Regions from separate parts of the Nocardiopsis sp. SBT366 genome, predicted to be linked through region 1. Evidence: predicted binding sites of a transcription regulator. Region 1 holds the regulator's gene; the other holds the start of a gene.
The links. Region 1 encodes LexA, which represses DNA repair genes until DNA is damaged. Its sites were predicted from a motif close to TCGAACANNTGTTCGA; they were not measured.
Positions count from the first base shown of each region.

Region 2: ADX84_RS12505 (Rv2578c family radical SAM protein) is a predicted target of LexA. The motif match lies at 5,388-5,403, and genes of this name have one in related genera.

Region 1 is NZ_LAVM01000002.1:11,433-19,150, forward strand. Features, by position in the region: gene lexA (transcriptional repressor LexA) at 387-1,118, shown strand; gene ADX84_RS00835 (alpha/beta fold hydrolase) at 1,168-2,259, shown strand; gene ADX84_RS00840 (hypothetical protein) at 2,278-2,949, opposite strand; gene ADX84_RS00845 (hypothetical protein) at 2,946-3,563, opposite strand; gene leuS (leucine--tRNA ligase) at 3,646-6,141, opposite strand; gene ADX84_RS00855 (long-chain fatty acid--CoA ligase) at 6,421-7,718, shown strand, end outside.
Region 2 is NZ_LAVM01000034.1:24,643-32,360, forward strand. Features, by position in the region: gene ADX84_RS26020 (hypothetical protein) at 1-98, shown strand, start outside; gene ADX84_RS12490 (DNA alkylation repair protein) at 204-878, shown strand; gene ADX84_RS12495 (PASTA domain-containing protein) at 1,284-3,086, shown strand; gene ADX84_RS12500 (YrhK family protein) at 3,221-3,526, opposite strand; gene ADX84_RS26025 (hypothetical protein) at 3,867-4,073, shown strand; gene ADX84_RS12505 (Rv2578c family radical SAM protein) at 4,305-5,378, opposite strand; gene ADX84_RS12510 (glutaminase) at 5,483-6,766, opposite strand; gene ADX84_RS12520 (TetR/AcrR family transcriptional regulator) at 7,579-7,718, opposite strand, start outside.

The sequences.
Region 1 (7,718 bases):
AGCCGAATCCAAGGATAAGGGGGCGCGGGCGCGCGGCTCGACGCCCGCCACACCTCGGCGCCGACCGAATTCCCCCCTCTCCCGCGAGCACGGAGTGGCGGCGGGGCACGGCGAGACGAACCCCATACCGGATCGCACATTCCCCGGACAACGGCCACGGCGCGCGTGTACACACATAAGTCCGGACCCCCGGAAATCGGGGCGCGAAAACACAATGCGAAATCCCCACGCGCCCTCGTCCACACGTTCTCGAACGCTTGTTTGATATCACCGTGTGCAACGACTAAAGTTGACCTTGATTTCACACCGGCTTCGCCGTCCGGTCCGCGTGGCCGATCCGGCCACACACAGGCCCTGACCGAACCGAACACCGAGGAGGCCCGGCCGTGCCGGAGGAGAACCCCGGAGCCGTCGGCTCCGGACCCACCACCGTTCTTTCGCCCGTCGGCGACCCGGGCCCGTCCGGGTCCGACACCCCCAAGCTCACCGCACGTCAGCAGAGTGTCCTCAACTGCATCCAGCGCTACGTCCGGGAACGGGGGTACCCGCCGTCCATCCGGGAGATCGGCGACACGGTCGGCCTGTCCAGCCCCTCCAGCGTGGCGCACCAGCTCAAGGTGCTCCAGCGCAAGGGCTACCTGCACCGGGACCAGAACCGGCCGCGCGCCGTGGAGCTGCGCACCCCGGGCCGCGAGGCCTCCCAGACCCTCACCCAGGAGGAGCTCACCGCCGACTCCACCCGGGCGGCCTCGGTGCCGCTGGTCGGTCGGATCGCCGCCGGTGGCCCGATCCTGGCCGAGGAGGCCGTGGAGGACGTCCTGGCGCTGCCGCGCCAGCTGGTCGGCGAGGGCCGTCTGTTCATGCTCACGGTGGTCGGTGACTCCATGATCGACGCCGCGATCACCGATGGTGACCTGGTGGTGGTCCGTCAGCAGCAGACCGCCGAGAACGGTGACATCGTCGCGGCGATGCTGGACGACGAGGCCACCGTCAAGGTGCTGCGCCGGGAGCCGGACGGGCACGTGTGGCTGATGCCGCGCAACGACGCCTACGACCCCATCCAGGGAGACGAGGCCACCATCCTCGGCAAGGTCGTCACGGTCATGCGCCGGGTCTGAGCCCAGGTCCCCGAGCCGGGGGTGGTGGGCGTGCCGATACGCTGAGGGTGTGTCGACACCTGCCTCCGCCCCCGTGTCCCCTTCCCCGAGCCGACCCCGCGCCGCCCTGGCCTCGGCCCTGGTCGCCGGGGCCCTGCTGGTCTCCGCCTGCGCGCCCAGCGACGGCGACGGGCCCGCGCTGCCCGGTGCGGCCGGGCAGGAGCGCGAGGTCTCCTTCGAGGGTGGCGGGTTCACGGTGCCGGGCACCTTCACCGCTCCCTCCGGCGCCGGTGAGGGCTCCGTCCCGGGGGTGCTCATCGTCTCCGGCAGCGGTCCCACCGACCGGGACGGCAACGGCGCCGCGCGCCCGGAGGCCAACACCAACCTGAACCTCGCCCGGGTGCTGAGCGGTGCGGGTGCCGCTTCGCTGCGCTACGACAAGTTCGGCAGCGCGGACCCGGCGGACATGAGCGAGGCCGAGGAGGAGGCCCTCGACCAGCCGGTCGACCCCCTCGTCTTCGACCGGCAGATGGCCGCCGCCTACACGGAGCTGGTCGCCCAGCCCGAGGTGGACCCCGAGCGCACGGTCATCCTGGGCCACAGTGAGGGTGCCCTGTACGCGCTGCGCGCCCACGAACTCCTCGACGCCGAACCCGCGCTGGTGCTGGCCGCTCCGCCGGGCACCCGCATGCTGGACCTCATCGACCGCCAGGTGTCCGAGCAGATCCGCACCGCCGAGGCCCAGGGCGGCGTCGGCGAGGTGACCGCGGCGCAGATGCTCTCGGACCTGCGGGCGGGCCGGGCCGCCGTGCGCGCGGGCGGGGAGCTGCCCGAGAGCGACGCCACGGGGTTGTTCGACGAGAACAGCGCGGACTACCTGACCTGGATCGACTCCTTCGACCCCGTGGAACTGGCCGAGGGCCTGCCCGGGGACACCCCGGTGCTGGTCCTGTGGGGCGACCAGGACGCCCAGGTGAACGAGGAGGAGGTCGACCGGCTCATGACCGGCCTGGACGGCGCCGAGCGGGTGGACCTGTCGGGGGTCGACCACATCCTGCGCGAGTACGACGACTCCCCCGGGGCCGCCGCCCTCGACGCGGACCGTGCCTTCTCCCCCGACGTCACCCCGGCGCTGGAGGGGTTCCTCGACGGTCTCTGGTAGCCGACCCGGAACGATCCGCTAGTCGTCCGCGGGTGCGGGCAGCTCGTCGACGACGGCGCGGGCGAGGAGCTCGGCCTCCTCGGCGGCGGCCTCACCGTCCATGGAACCGATCGCGTCGTAGTCGGTGGCGGCGGTGTAGCAGGACTCCACGTACAGGTTGGAGACCCGCACACCCACGCATCCCACTTCGAAGGCGCCGTCCTCGACCCACGTGAGCGCCTCGTCCCCCAGGCCCTCCACGGGCTGGGTGTCGTTCTCCCCGGCGGTGGAGCGCAGGGTCTCGGCGGCGGTCTCCACGCCACCCTCGACCGGGGCGGCGACCAGGACGAGGGTGGCGGCGGACGGCACGGAGGCGCCCGCTCCCTCGGGAGTGGCCCAGCGGCACTGCCAGCCCGCCCCGAAGGGGTCCTGGCCGGTGCCGACGGTCTCCTCGATCTCACTCTCGTAGCCGGGCACCGACTCCTCGAGGGTCTCGGTCTCACCGATCCCGCACTCGGGCGCGGCCTCGAACTCGCCCAGTTCCACACTGTCGCGCAGCAGGTACCAGGTGAGCCATGCGGCGAGCGCCAGCACGGCCAGGATCAGGACGACGAGGAGGGTGACGGCCAGTCCCCGGCTCTGCGGCGGGGTGGCTCCGGGGTCCTCCGACTGCGCGAAGGCGGGCGGGGGCCCGGAGTGGGGGGTGCTCACAGGGCCTCTCCCAGCTGTTCGGCGAAGGCGACGACGGTCTCGCTGGCGCGGTCGTAGGACACGGGGTCGTCCTCGTCCATGGCGCTGTAGGAGACGCGGACCAGCAGGTTGTCGCTGTGGAAGGCGAGTTCGGCGGTACCGGGGACCTGGCCGCGCCAGACCTCCGCCTCGGCGCCGGATCCCAGGACCACGGAACGACCGCGAGCCGGGGCCATCGCGGTCTGGGCCCGGGAGGCGGACTCGTCGCCGGTCACGGCCGGTTCGGCGGAGGCGTCGGTGAAGCGCGCGGACAGGTCCACCCGCAGCACACCCTGCTCCTCGGCGTCGAGTCCGGCCGTGGTCCACACGCACTCGGTGCCCTCGCCGCCCGCGAGGGGGCCGCCGTCGTCCGTTTCCAGGACGGCACCGGGCAGCGCCTCGGTGATCGCCTCCTCCGGGACCACGCCGCACGGTGGCGCCGTGGTGTGGGCGTCACCGCCCCGGGGTTGGTCCGGGTCGTTCCCCGTGAACCAGAGACCGCCTCCGACGGCGGCGGCGGAGACCGCCACCGTGCCCGTCACCACGATCGCCGCCCGCACCCAGGGTCTGGGTCCGGAACCCGTCGCAGAGCCCACCCGGCCACCGCCTCCCAATCAGTTGTCACGCCCAAGGTAGAGGGCGGTGGTCGCCAGCGCGACCACCGCCCCGTGCGACGGATCAACCGACGACGATGTTCACCAGCTTGGGCGCGCGGACGATCACCTTGCGCACGGTCTTGTCACCGATGAAGCTCTGGGCCTTCTCCGAGGCCAGGGCCAGGCGCTCCAGCTCGGCGGCGTCGATGTCGGGGGACACCGACAGCTTGTCGCGGACCTTGCTCTGCACCTGCACCACGCAGGTGACGGACTCCTGGACCAGCAGCGCCGGGTCGGCCTCGGGCCAGTTGCCGACGGCCACCGAGCCGCTGTGGCCCAGCTTCTCCCAGCCCTCCTCCGCGACGTAGGGCGCGAACAGGGACAGGGCGACGGCCACGAACTCAGCGGCCTCACGGACGGCCGGGTCGGCGGCGCCGGGACCGGAGTCGATCGCCTTGCGGGCGGCCGAGACCAGCTCCATGCAGCGGGCGATGGCGACGTTGAAGCGCTTGTCCTCGACCAGGGCGGTGATCTGGTCGATGGAGCGGTGCGTGAAGCGCCGCAGATCGGTGTCGCCTGTGGAGAGGTCCGTTCCGGGAGTGCTGCCCGCACCGGCCTCACTCATCACCCGATAGGCGCGGTTGAGGAACTTCTGCGCGGCGACCACGGACACGTCCGCCCAGTCCACGTCCTCCTCGGGCGGGGAGGCGAAGAGCATGGTCAGCCGGACCGCGTCCACACCGTAGGCGTCGATCTCCCTGCCCAGGTCCACGCCGTTGCCCAGCGACTTGGACATCGCCCGGCCCTCGTTGATGACCTGGCCCTGGTTGGTCAGACGGCGGAAGGGCTCGGTGAAGCCGACCATGCCCATGTCGTACAGGACCTTGGTGAAGAAGCGCGCGTACAGCAGGTGCAGCGTCGCGTGCTCCTTGCCGCCGATGTAGTGGTCGACGGGGCCCCACTTGTTCACCTCGTCGGTGTCGAAGGGGGCCGTGTCCAGGTGCGAGGAGATGTAGCGGAGGAAGTACCAGGACGAGTCCACGAAGGTGTCCATGGTGTCGGTGTCGCGCTCGGCCGGACCGCCGCAGGACGGGCAGTCCACGTGCAGCCACTCCTTGGCGGCGGCCAGCGGAGAGATGCCCTTGGGGGCCAGCTCGGCGCCCTGGAGGTCGGGCAGGGTGACCGGCAGCTGCTCGTCGGGGACGGCCACCTCGCCGCAGGAGGGGCAGTGGACGATCGGGATCGGGGTACCCCAGTAGCGCTGGCGGGACAGCAGCCAGTCGCGCAGGCGGAAGTTGACCGTGGCGTCGCCGGTGCCGCGCTCGCTCAGGATGCCGATGATGCGCTCGATGGCGTCGGTCTTGGTCAGGCCGTCGAGGGGGCCGGAGTCGCGCAGGACGCCCTCGCCCGCGGCGGCGACGCCGGTCTCGGCGGGGTCGGCCTCGCCGGTCTCGACCACGACCCGCACGGGCAGGTCGAAGGCGAGGGCGAAGTCGAGGTCGCGCTGGTCGTGGGCGGGCACCGCCATGACGGCGCCGTGGCCGTAGCCGGCCAGTACGTAGTCGGCGGCCCAGACGGGCATGCGCTCGCCGTTGACCGGGTTGACGGCGTAGCGGCCCAGGAACACGCCGGTCTTGGGACGCTCGGTCGTCTGGCGTTCGATGTCGGAGAGCTTGGCGACCTCGGAACGGTAGTCCTCGAAGGCCTCGCGCTGCTCGGGCGCGCACAGCTCCGCGGCCAGGTCGGCGTCGGCTGCCACCACGAAGAAGGTGGCGCCGTAGAGGGTGTCGGGCCGGGTCGTGTAGACGGTGACCGGCTCGTCGCGGCCCTCGATCTCGAAGCGCACGTCGGCGCCGGTGGAGCGGCCGATCCAGTTGCGCTGCATGGCCAGGATCTCGTCCGGCCAGCGGCCGCCGTCCAGCTGGTCCATGTCGTCCAGCAGACGCTGGGCGTAGTCGGTGATCTTGAAGTACCACTGGTTGAGGGCGCGGCGCTCGACGTCGGCTCCGCAGCGCTCACACCTGCCCTGCACGACCTGCTCGTTGGCGAGCACGGTCTGGTCCTGGGGGCACCAGTTGACCAGGCCGTCCTTGCGGTAGGCCAGCCCGCGTTCGAAGAAGCGGGTGAACAGCCACTGGTTCCACTTGTAGTACTCGGGGTCGCTCGTGTGCAGACGGTGCGACCAGTCCAGGGCCAGGCCGTAGCGGCGCATCGAGGAGGCCTGGGTCTCGATGTTGGCGTACGTCCACTTGTAGGGGTGGTCGTTGTTCTTGATGGCCGCGTTCTCGGCGGGCAGGCCGAAGGAGTCCCAGCCGACCGGGTGCAGGACGTTGTCGCCCCGCTGGAAGCGGTAGCGGCCGATCACGTCACCGATGGCGTAGGCCTCCGCGTGGCCCATGTGCAGGTCACCGGAGGGGTAGGAGAACATGTCGACGATGTACGAGCGGGGGCGGGTGTCCCCCGGGTCCGTGTTGGCCTCGAACGGAAGCTCGGCGGCCCAGCGCGCCTGCCACTTGTCCTGGAGGGCGCGGGCGTCGTAGGTGTCGCCCGTCGTCTGGTCGCCGTCTACCGCTGTCATCGCTGAGTGTTCCTTAGCCGGTTCTGGGTGTGTTGCCTTCAGGTTAGCGGCTGCGGTACACGGCCGAAGACCGGTTTACCGCCGTCCGGGACGGGACCCCGAACAGGGCTATTCTCACGGAGGGTGACCAGCGCACCGGTGGTTTTCCGGACCCTGCGCCCCTCCACACCGACCGCCCGGTTTGTTACTCTGCCGTCAAAGTGGCGCAGAACACGCGATCCAGGTCACACCTGGCATTCGTTTCACCTGTCCGGATTCACATGTCTGCGGGAGGCCCCCATGTTCAACCTGTCCGTGCTCCTTGAGGACGGCGCCCGTTCCGCGCCCGAGAAGGAGTGCCTGGTCTTCGGTGACACCCGGCTCAACTACGCGATCACCGACATGATCGCCAACCAGGTGGCCAACCTCCTGGTCTCCAGGGGCGTACGTCCGGGCGACCGTGTCGCGCTGGCCAGCCCCAACCTGCCGTACTTCCCGTTCGTGTACTTCGGCGCGCTCAAGGCGGGGGCCGTGGTCGTCCCGCTGAACGTCCTGCTCACCCCGCGCGAGATCGCCTACCACCTGGAGGACTCGGGCGCCAAGGCGCTCTTCGCCTTCACCGGAACCCCCGACCTCCCGCTCGGGCAGCGTTCCCTCGAGGCGTTCGGCCAGGTGGACGGCTGCGAGATCTTCGTGGACATGCCGGCCACCGCGGGGGCCACCGAGTCCGCCATCGAGGGCGTCGAGACGATCTGGGCGGCCCTGGCCGGACAGCCCGGCACCTTCGAGACCGTGCAGTCCGGGGCCGACGACACGGCCGTCATCATCTACACGAGCGGCACCACCGGCAAGCCCAAGGGCGCCGAGCTGAGCCACAACAACCTGATGATGAACGCGGTGGTCGCCTCCAACCTCGTCAACGCGCACCCCGACGGCCGCGACGTGTCCCTGACCGTCCTCCCCCTGTTCCACATCTTCGGGCAGACGGTGATGCTCAACGCGTCGCTGTACCGCCACGGCACCATGGTCCTCATGCCCCGCTTCGACGGGAACCAGGCACTGGAGCTCATGCAGAAGGAGGGCGTCACCGGGTTCGCCGGTGTGCCCACCATGTACTGGGGTCTGCTCAACGCCGCCCAGCAGGCGGAACCCGGCAAGTACGACCTGGAGGCCATCGCCCGCAACGTGGTCGACGCCGTCTCCGGTGGTTCGGCCCTGCCCGGCCAGCTCGCCGAGGACTTCACCAAGCTCTTCGGGGTGGGGATCAAGGAGGGCTACGGCCTGTCCGAGACCTCCCCGGTGGCCACCTTCAACAACCCCGCCACCGGCGCCAAGACGGGTTCCATCGGCCGCCCGGTGTGGGGTGTGGAGATGAAGCTGATCGACCCCGAGTGGAACGAGGTCGTCAGGGAGGGCGACAAGGAGCCGGTCGGCGAGATCGCGGTCCGCGGGCACCTGGTCATGAAGGGGTACCACGACCGTCCCGAGGTGAACGCCGAGGTCATCAGAGACGGCTGGTTCCGCACAGGCGACATCGCCCGCCGTGACGACGACGGCTTCTACTTCATCATCGACCGGTCCAAGGACATGATCATCCG
Region 2 (7,718 bases), on a different contig from region 1:
GTAACGAAGACCTCGGGGGTGGAACCCGCGAACGAACCTTCCGGTACGAGGACGTCTTTGGGGACCAGGGGAAGCCGCACGGGGGTGACGGAACGTAGGTGGCCTTGCCGCAGTGCTGCTCCAGGCCCCTCCTCGGACGGACGCCAGGAGTGGTCTGACCTGCGGCATAGATTGGACGCGTCGAGTGGGGGAGGGGAGACGTGATGGCTGAGACCACGGTGGACGAGGCGATGGCCGAGCTGGCCGGGCTGGAGGACGCCCGGATCCGTGAGGTGAACGCGCGGCACGGCGACGACCACGGGGTGAACCTGGGCAAGCTGCGCGCCGTGGCCAAACGGCTGGGGAAGCAGCAGGACCTCGCGGTGGAGCTCTGGCGGACCGGGGACGGCGCGGCGATGCTGCTCGCCCTCCTCGTCTGTCGGCCCCGGCAGTTCGGCCGAGACGACCTGGACGCGATGCTGCGCGAGGCGCGCACCCCCAAGGTGCACGACTGGCTGGTGAACTACGTGGTCAAGAAGGGCCCGCACGCCGAGGCGCTGCGCCTGGCCTGGTTCGGTGATCCGGACCCGGTGGTCGCGAGCGCGGGGTGGGCCCTGACCACCGAACGGGTGGGGAAGCGGCCCGAGGGCCTGGATCTGTCGGGGTTGCTGGACACCATCGAGGGGGAGATGGCCTCCGCCCCGGACCGGTTGCAGTGGGAGATGAACAACTGTCTGGCGCGGATCGGCATCGACCACGCCGAGTACCGGGAGCGGGCCGTGGGGATCGGTGAGCGCCTGGAGGTGCTCAAGGACTATCCGACCCCGCCGGGCTGTCTGACCCCGTTCGCGCCGGTGTGGATCAACGAGATGGTGCGTCGCCAGAAATCTACAAGGTAAAGGTGCGCCGACGTCGTGCATTTCGACAAGCACGGCGCTCTCGCTCCGAGAACAGAACCCTCCTGTGCCGAAAGACGTGACCAAGGGCCCACCGATCGGTCCGGGGTTCTGTTCGGAGGGGTTGTTCTCGCAGGTGATCGCGGTTCGCGCGGCCCGAGGCGTTGTGCGCGGCCCGGACCTCGTGTGTTGTTCCCCAGAGTCCCGGTCGGCGTCGACACGGCCCGGCCCTTCCCGTGCGCGTCTCGGTTGTGGCCGTCCCGGGCGTCCGTGCGCACCCTGAAGTGCCGATACGGCATTTCGCGCGGAACATGAAGGGAGGAACTCTACCTCAGGCGGCTCGGGGAGGGGCCTCGGTGTCGGTCGGGCCGGGGATTCGAAGCTTCGCAGTGAACCTAAAATCCTCCTATGGTGACCCTTTCCCCCGAAACCCCCGGAAACGAGACGCTCCGGCGACGTTTCCGTGTGCACGACGAGCGTCAGCTCTCCGCGCGCACCACCTTGCTGGAAGCGGACGACACCGAGACCGGCGACCCTGTCCGTGTGGAGCTGTTCGATGTCGGCGGCGCGGACGGAGCGGACCTGACCAGGAAGTTCCGGGAGCGCCTGCGGGCCTTCGAGGAACTCGGCCACCCGGTCCTCTCATCCGTCCTGTCCGGGGGGATGCGCGAGGGCACCGCGTACGCGGTCACCGAGCCCCACCACGGCGCCTGGGTGGACGACCTGATCGGTGAGCGCTTCCAGGAGAGAGTCTCCCGCCGCGAGGCGCTCGACATCGTCGACGTCCTGCTCGAAGCGCTGGAGGTCCTGCACGCACAGGGCCTGGTCCACGGGCACATCGGACCCCGGACCGTCACCCTGGCCGACGACGGCGGTGTCGGCCTCCTGCTCCTGACCGCCCCGACCGGCCCGGGCCGGGACGGGGCCGTCTTCGGCCCCGAGGACGACGTCGCCGCCGTCGCCACCCTGTTGGAGGCCATGGTCACCGGCACCGACGCCGAGGGTTCCCTCGCTGGGCGCGACGCCGTGGGCGGGGCGATCAGCGCCCTGGTGGCCCGGGGGAGCGACCCCGACCCCCGGCAACGCCCGGCCGACGCGGCCGAGTACCGCACCCTGCTCGGTCAGACCGTCCGATCCCTGCCCCCGGCCGAGGGCCGACACGTGGCACGTGTGGCCCCCGCCGACCGGGGAACCTCCGAGGGCACCTCGCCGCCTCGCCGCCGCACGCTGCTGTGGGCCGCCCTGGCCCTCGTCGTCGCCCTGGTCGGGGGAGCGGCGCTGTGGGCCCTCACCCAACAGGGCGCCGAGCCCGGCGGCGCGCTCATGCCCGACCTGGTCGGGCTCTCCCCCGCAGAGGCATCCGACCTTCTGGCGGAACTACCGGTTGCCCTGGAGGTCACCTACAGGGACGTGCGCAGCGACGACGTCGAGGCCGGGCTGGTCACCGCCTCCAGTCCGGAGAGCGGTCGCGAGCTGGGGGAGGGGGCCGAAGTCCGGTTGTCGGTGGCCGCGGGACCGCTGACCGTCCTGATGCCCGAGGTGGTCGGTTCCCTGGAACAGGACGCGCGCGAGGCCCTGGAAGAGGAAGGATTCACCGACGTCGAGGTCGTGCAGGAGCCGTCCGAGGGCCTGCCCGCTGGAACGGTCACCGAAAGTGACCCGCAGGAGGGCGAGACCGTTCCCCACGACGCCGCCGTGGTGCTCACCGTCGTGGAGGGCGTCACCGTTCCCGACCTGGTCGGCGGTTCCGAACAGGAGGCCGTCGACACGCTGGCCGAACTCGGCCTGGAGTCCCGGGTCGAGGACGCCGCCGAGTCCGAGCGGCCCTCGGGCGAGGTCGAGAGCCACACCCCCGGCCCGGGGGCCGTGGTCGATGAGGGCGCACTCGTGGTGCTCGTGATCTCCACGGGGCCGGAGGAGGACGAGGAGGAGGACGCCGGGCAGGAGGAGGACACGGGCACCGAGGACGATCGAGAGGAAGGGCAGGCCGCCGCTCCGCCGACCCAGGAGCACTCCGAGGAGCCCCGGCAGGAGGAGCAGGAGCAGGCCGCTCCCTGTACCTCCGGGGGCTGGTCCGAGGGCGCCACCTACCCGGAGGGCGCCCGTGTCGTGCACGAGGGCAAGGAGTACGAAGCCGCGTGGTGGAACTCGGAGAGTTCCCCCTCGGAGTCCAACGAGTGGGGTCCGTGGCGCCCGGTCACCTCGTGCTGACGGCTTCTGGCTCGGGCGCCACGGCCCCGACGAACTGAGCCCGTCTCCTGCCGCCGTCTACGCCCCTGGGCGGACGGGCGGCGGCTGACCGGCTCGGGGCGCGGGTCCCGCGTGTGCCGAGCACCCGGCCGCGCTCAGAAGTCCATGGAGGTCTCGGGCGCCATCCCGGAGCGGCGCGTGCCCGCCCGGACCCGGGACAGGTGCAGGTGTCGGCCGAGTCGGATGAGCGGCCGGACCAGCAGTTCCAGGCTGCCAGCGAGGAAGCACCAGGTTCCCGCGGTCATCAGGTCCTGGAAGAGGAACATGATGCTGCCCGCGATGAACCACAGCGCGATCAGGACGTCGTTGAGGATGCTGAACACCTCGTAACGCCGCCGGATGACGAGTTCGCGGTGACCGACCCGCACGGTCAGAGGCTGGTTGGGGTCACGCTCGCGCATTGCGGTTCCTCCGGCTCCGGGGTCCTGGCTCCATCCGCCATCATGCGGTCCCGAACCCGGCGCCGCCGCTTACCCGTGTCCTGCGGCGCGTTGCCCGGGGGCGGTCTCCATGGGCTGAGGGAAAGGAGCCTTGAGCGGGCGGCGGGGCCTGAACGGGATGCGGGGGTCGCTCGGCCGAGCGTCACGGGGCTCCGCGCAGGGTCGCTCGTCGACAGCGGTCCCGGTCCGACGCGCCGCCGAGCCGGCCCCCGGCCTGGCCGCGACACAGATCATCGCAAAGCAGACGAAGACTGGAACGCGGCCGGACCTAGAAGCCGAACGACGCTCCTAAGATCTCCTCATGGACGAGGACCTGAGACGAGCCCGACGATCAACCGGCCTGTTGATGACATCTACCGGGATGACCCCGATCGCTCTGGCCGCAGCCACGGTGGCTGTGGGCTCTCACTGGGCCCTGTGGGTGATGTGGGCAGTGTGGGTGGTCCTGGCCGGCGTGACGGTGTGGGCGGTGGTCACGGTGAACCAGTTCTCTGCGCTTGGGGATTGACCTTCCCTGGGCCTGTTGCCTCCTCCTGCTTCGGCGGGAGGGGCTTTTCGTGCGTGGCTGCTCCTGGGCCTTGACTGTCAGGTCCGGCCCGATCTGCCGCTTCGCGCGAACTCCTTTTCTGGTTCGGTGCGTCAGCGTGCACTCAGCCGAAGAGGAACCGGGTCGGCGCCCGCGCACCGAGCCGGGTCGTGGCCGCCACCTCGACGCCGGTGTGTCAGACCTGCCTCGCACTCAGGCCGACGTGGGCAGGTCCAGAGAAAGCTGCCCCTGGGGCGCGGAGGGTTCGGACGGCCTCTCGGCGTCCCGGGGTGACCCGGGTCTGTTCAGGCCGTGTCTGGCGGCGACCTCGCGGACGGCCGTGGTGACGATCCGCTGGTAGGAGTCGGAGGCGTAGGAGCCTCGTCCGTAGAGCTCGCGGTAGAGCGGCAGCAGGCGCGGGTGCTCCCGGGTGAGCCATGCCCGGTACCACTCGCGCGCGCCCGGGCGCAGGTGCAGTACGACAGGGGAGACGCGGGTGGCCCCGGCCTCGGCGATGGCGGCGACGGTCTCCTCGATCTGCTCCGCTGAGTCGGTCAGCCCGGGCAGGATCGGGGCCATGAGCACCGAGCACTCCAGCCCGCGCTCGCTCAGCGCGCGCACCACGCCCAGCCGTGCGCGGGGGCTCGGGGTCCCGGGCTCCACGGTGCGCCAGACACTCGTGTCCACGGAGCCGACCGACACCGCCATGCCGACCCTCGTGACCTGTGCGGCCTGTTCCAGGAGGGGGAGGTCGCGCAGGACCAGGGTGCCCTTGGTGAGGATCGAGAAGGGGTTGGCGGTGTCGCGGAGCGCCGCGATGATCTCCGGCATCAGCCGGTACCGGCCCTCAGCTCGCTGGTAGGGGTCGGTGTTGGTGCCCATCGCGATGTGTTCGCCGCGCCACGAGGGCCGGGCGAGTTCGGCGCGCAACCGTTCGGCGGCGTTGACCTTGACCAGGATGCGGGTGTCGAAGTCGCGGCCGCTGTCGAGGTCGAGGTACTCGTGGGTGCGTCTGGCGAAGCAGTACACGCAGGCGTGCGAACAGCCCCGGTAGGGGTTGATGGTCCACCGGAACATCGGGTCGTCGCCGGGCACGCGGTTGATGATGCTGCGGGCCTGGATCTCGATGGCGACCGCCTCGCCGTCCTGGCCCGCCAGGACCGGCCCCGGCGCGGGGGTGCCCAGACCGGCCCGCCCGGTGCCGCGTTCGGGTGGGGTCGGGGCGGGTTCGAACAGTGACCCCTGCCCGGTGTTCTTGGTTCCCTCTCGGAGGTTCTCCCAGCGCATGCGGTCAATTCGAACATGGTTTCGAAGGTCTGTCCAGTGGTGCGGTGGGGTTGTGGATCACGTCCGGTGTGGGCCCGCCACGGCGTGGCCGGTGCGGATAGGGCTCAGGATCCGCCCTGGAGCTGGCTCCGTTCGAGGCGCTCGGGGGTCCAGCGCTCCACCGCGCGGCCTCGGCTGTCCTGGAATTCGGGGACGGTCTCCTCCGGGTCCACCAGGATGATCCGGTGGCCGGTGTCGACCAGCTTGGCGGTCATGGCGGCGGACGTGCGGCGGGCCACCGGCAGCACCTCGTCGACCCGGCTCATGTCGAACACCACCAGGTGGGTCGAGGGCGTGTTCTCGACCAGTTCGTGCACCAGGGCCTCGATACTGCTCAACACCATGTCGCCCTGGAGTACGTAGACCGTGGCCGGTTCGCCGTCGACGACCTCCTTGCGGGTCTCGCGCAGCGACGAGCGGGCGGGTCTGCCGGGCTCCATCAGGTGCAGGCCCAGGTCCTTCGACAGCCTCTCCATCATGGCCACGCCGCGCGCGCTGTTGCCATGCGCGTCCAGACGCGGGGAGAACACCGCGACCCCGACCTGGCCGGGCAGCACGCCGAGGATGCCCCCGGCCACGCCGCTCTTGGCGGGGATTCCTACGCTGGTGAGCCAGTCACCGGCCGCGTCGTACATGCCGCACGAGGCCATCACGCTCAGCAGGTACCGGGTGGTGCGCCTGCCGAACAACCGCTGGCCGGTGTTGGGCTGCACGCCGCCGTTGGCGAGGGTGCAGGCCATGAGCGCGAGGTCACGCACAGTGACGTTGGCCGAGCACTGGCGGACGTACCCCGCCACGGCCGCGGCGGGGTCCTGCTCCAGACCTCCGGAGGCGTGCAGGAGGTAGGCGAGACCGAGGTTGCGGTCCCCGGTCTCCAGCTCGGAGGCGGCCAGCCCCTCGTCGACCTCCACCGGCCGTTGCGCCAGGTCGGAGAAGAGCCCCAGGACGCGGTCCGCGGCGGGGCGGTGGTCCTCGCCGACGAGAGCGTGGGTGACGATCGCCCCCGCGTTGATCATCGGATTACGGGGTCTGCCGGTCTCCGGGTCCAGGGACAGTTCGTTGAAGGCCTCGCCACTGGGCTCCACCCCGACGCGGTCGAGGACGAACTCCAGGCCGTGGTCTTCGATCGCCAGCGCGTAGGCGAAGGGCTTGGACATCGACTGGATGCTGAACTCGTGGTTCGCGTCCCCGCTCGCGTACACGGTCCCGTTCACCGTGCACAGCGCCACCGCCACCCGGTCCGGGTCGGCGGAGGCCAGTTCCGGGATGTAGTCCGCCCGGGCGCCCGAGACCACGTGCTCGGTGTCTTCGATGATGGCGTCGAGGTAGTCGAGGATCGGTGAGCGCAACAAGGGTTCCTCCGTCTTTCGGGTCGGCGTCGTGCGGTGGGTCGCCACCGTCCTCCCCAGGCCAGGGCCGGTACAACCCCGTGGCCGCCGGGCCCGGTACGGGGCCGCGGTTGGTGGGCGCGCTTCAGCGCGGGCGGGGCGGATCCCTGGTCGCCGGACTCGGGGCCTCCCGCTCCTCGGGTTCGCGGGGGTTCCCTTACCGGCGCCGACGCCCGACGCGAACACGATCCCCGTCCACGGAAGGCCGTGTCGGTCAGGAGTCGAGAAGTCCCCGGGGCCGGTCCTGGCCAGCGTGTGAGTCACCAAGGGCCATCGGACACAGGGGAGACCTCCATGAACGGAGACAGGGGCACCGCGGGGGCGGGCGGCTCCTCCGAGCATGAGCGTGCGGCCATGAGACAGCGCTCCGCCGAGCTGAGGAAGGAGGCCGAGCTTGGCCGCGGCAACAAGGCGGCCACGGCCGAGCTCGACGTGCTGGCCAGGGCCGAGGAGATGGAGACCGCCGACCGCGCGGTGGCTGAGCGGATCCACGCGATCGTCACCGCACACGCCGCGGAACTGTCACCCACGCTGTGGTGCGGGCAGCCCGCCTACGCTGGGAAGGGCAGGGCCGTGTGCTTCTTTCGCAGCGGGGCAGGCGGACAAAGGACGCCACTCCGGTCTCGGGTTCACCACGGAGGCCGACCTCGACGACGAGGGCGGCCTGATGGCCCACGGCCCACGCCGTGACCGAGCTGGGCGAACGGGCGGAGCAGGCCATCGTCGACCTGGTCAGGACGGCCGTGAGTTGATCCGGGGCGTCGCGCGCTCCCTCATCCTCGTCGTGCGCCCAAGGCTCTGAGCAGGTAGGGGAGCAGGCGCTCGGCGATGTCCGCGCCCGGGGTGGCGGCGTGTCCGCCGCCCGCCTCCGGGGGCACGAGGAACGTGTGGCTGACCATTGGGCCGATGACCA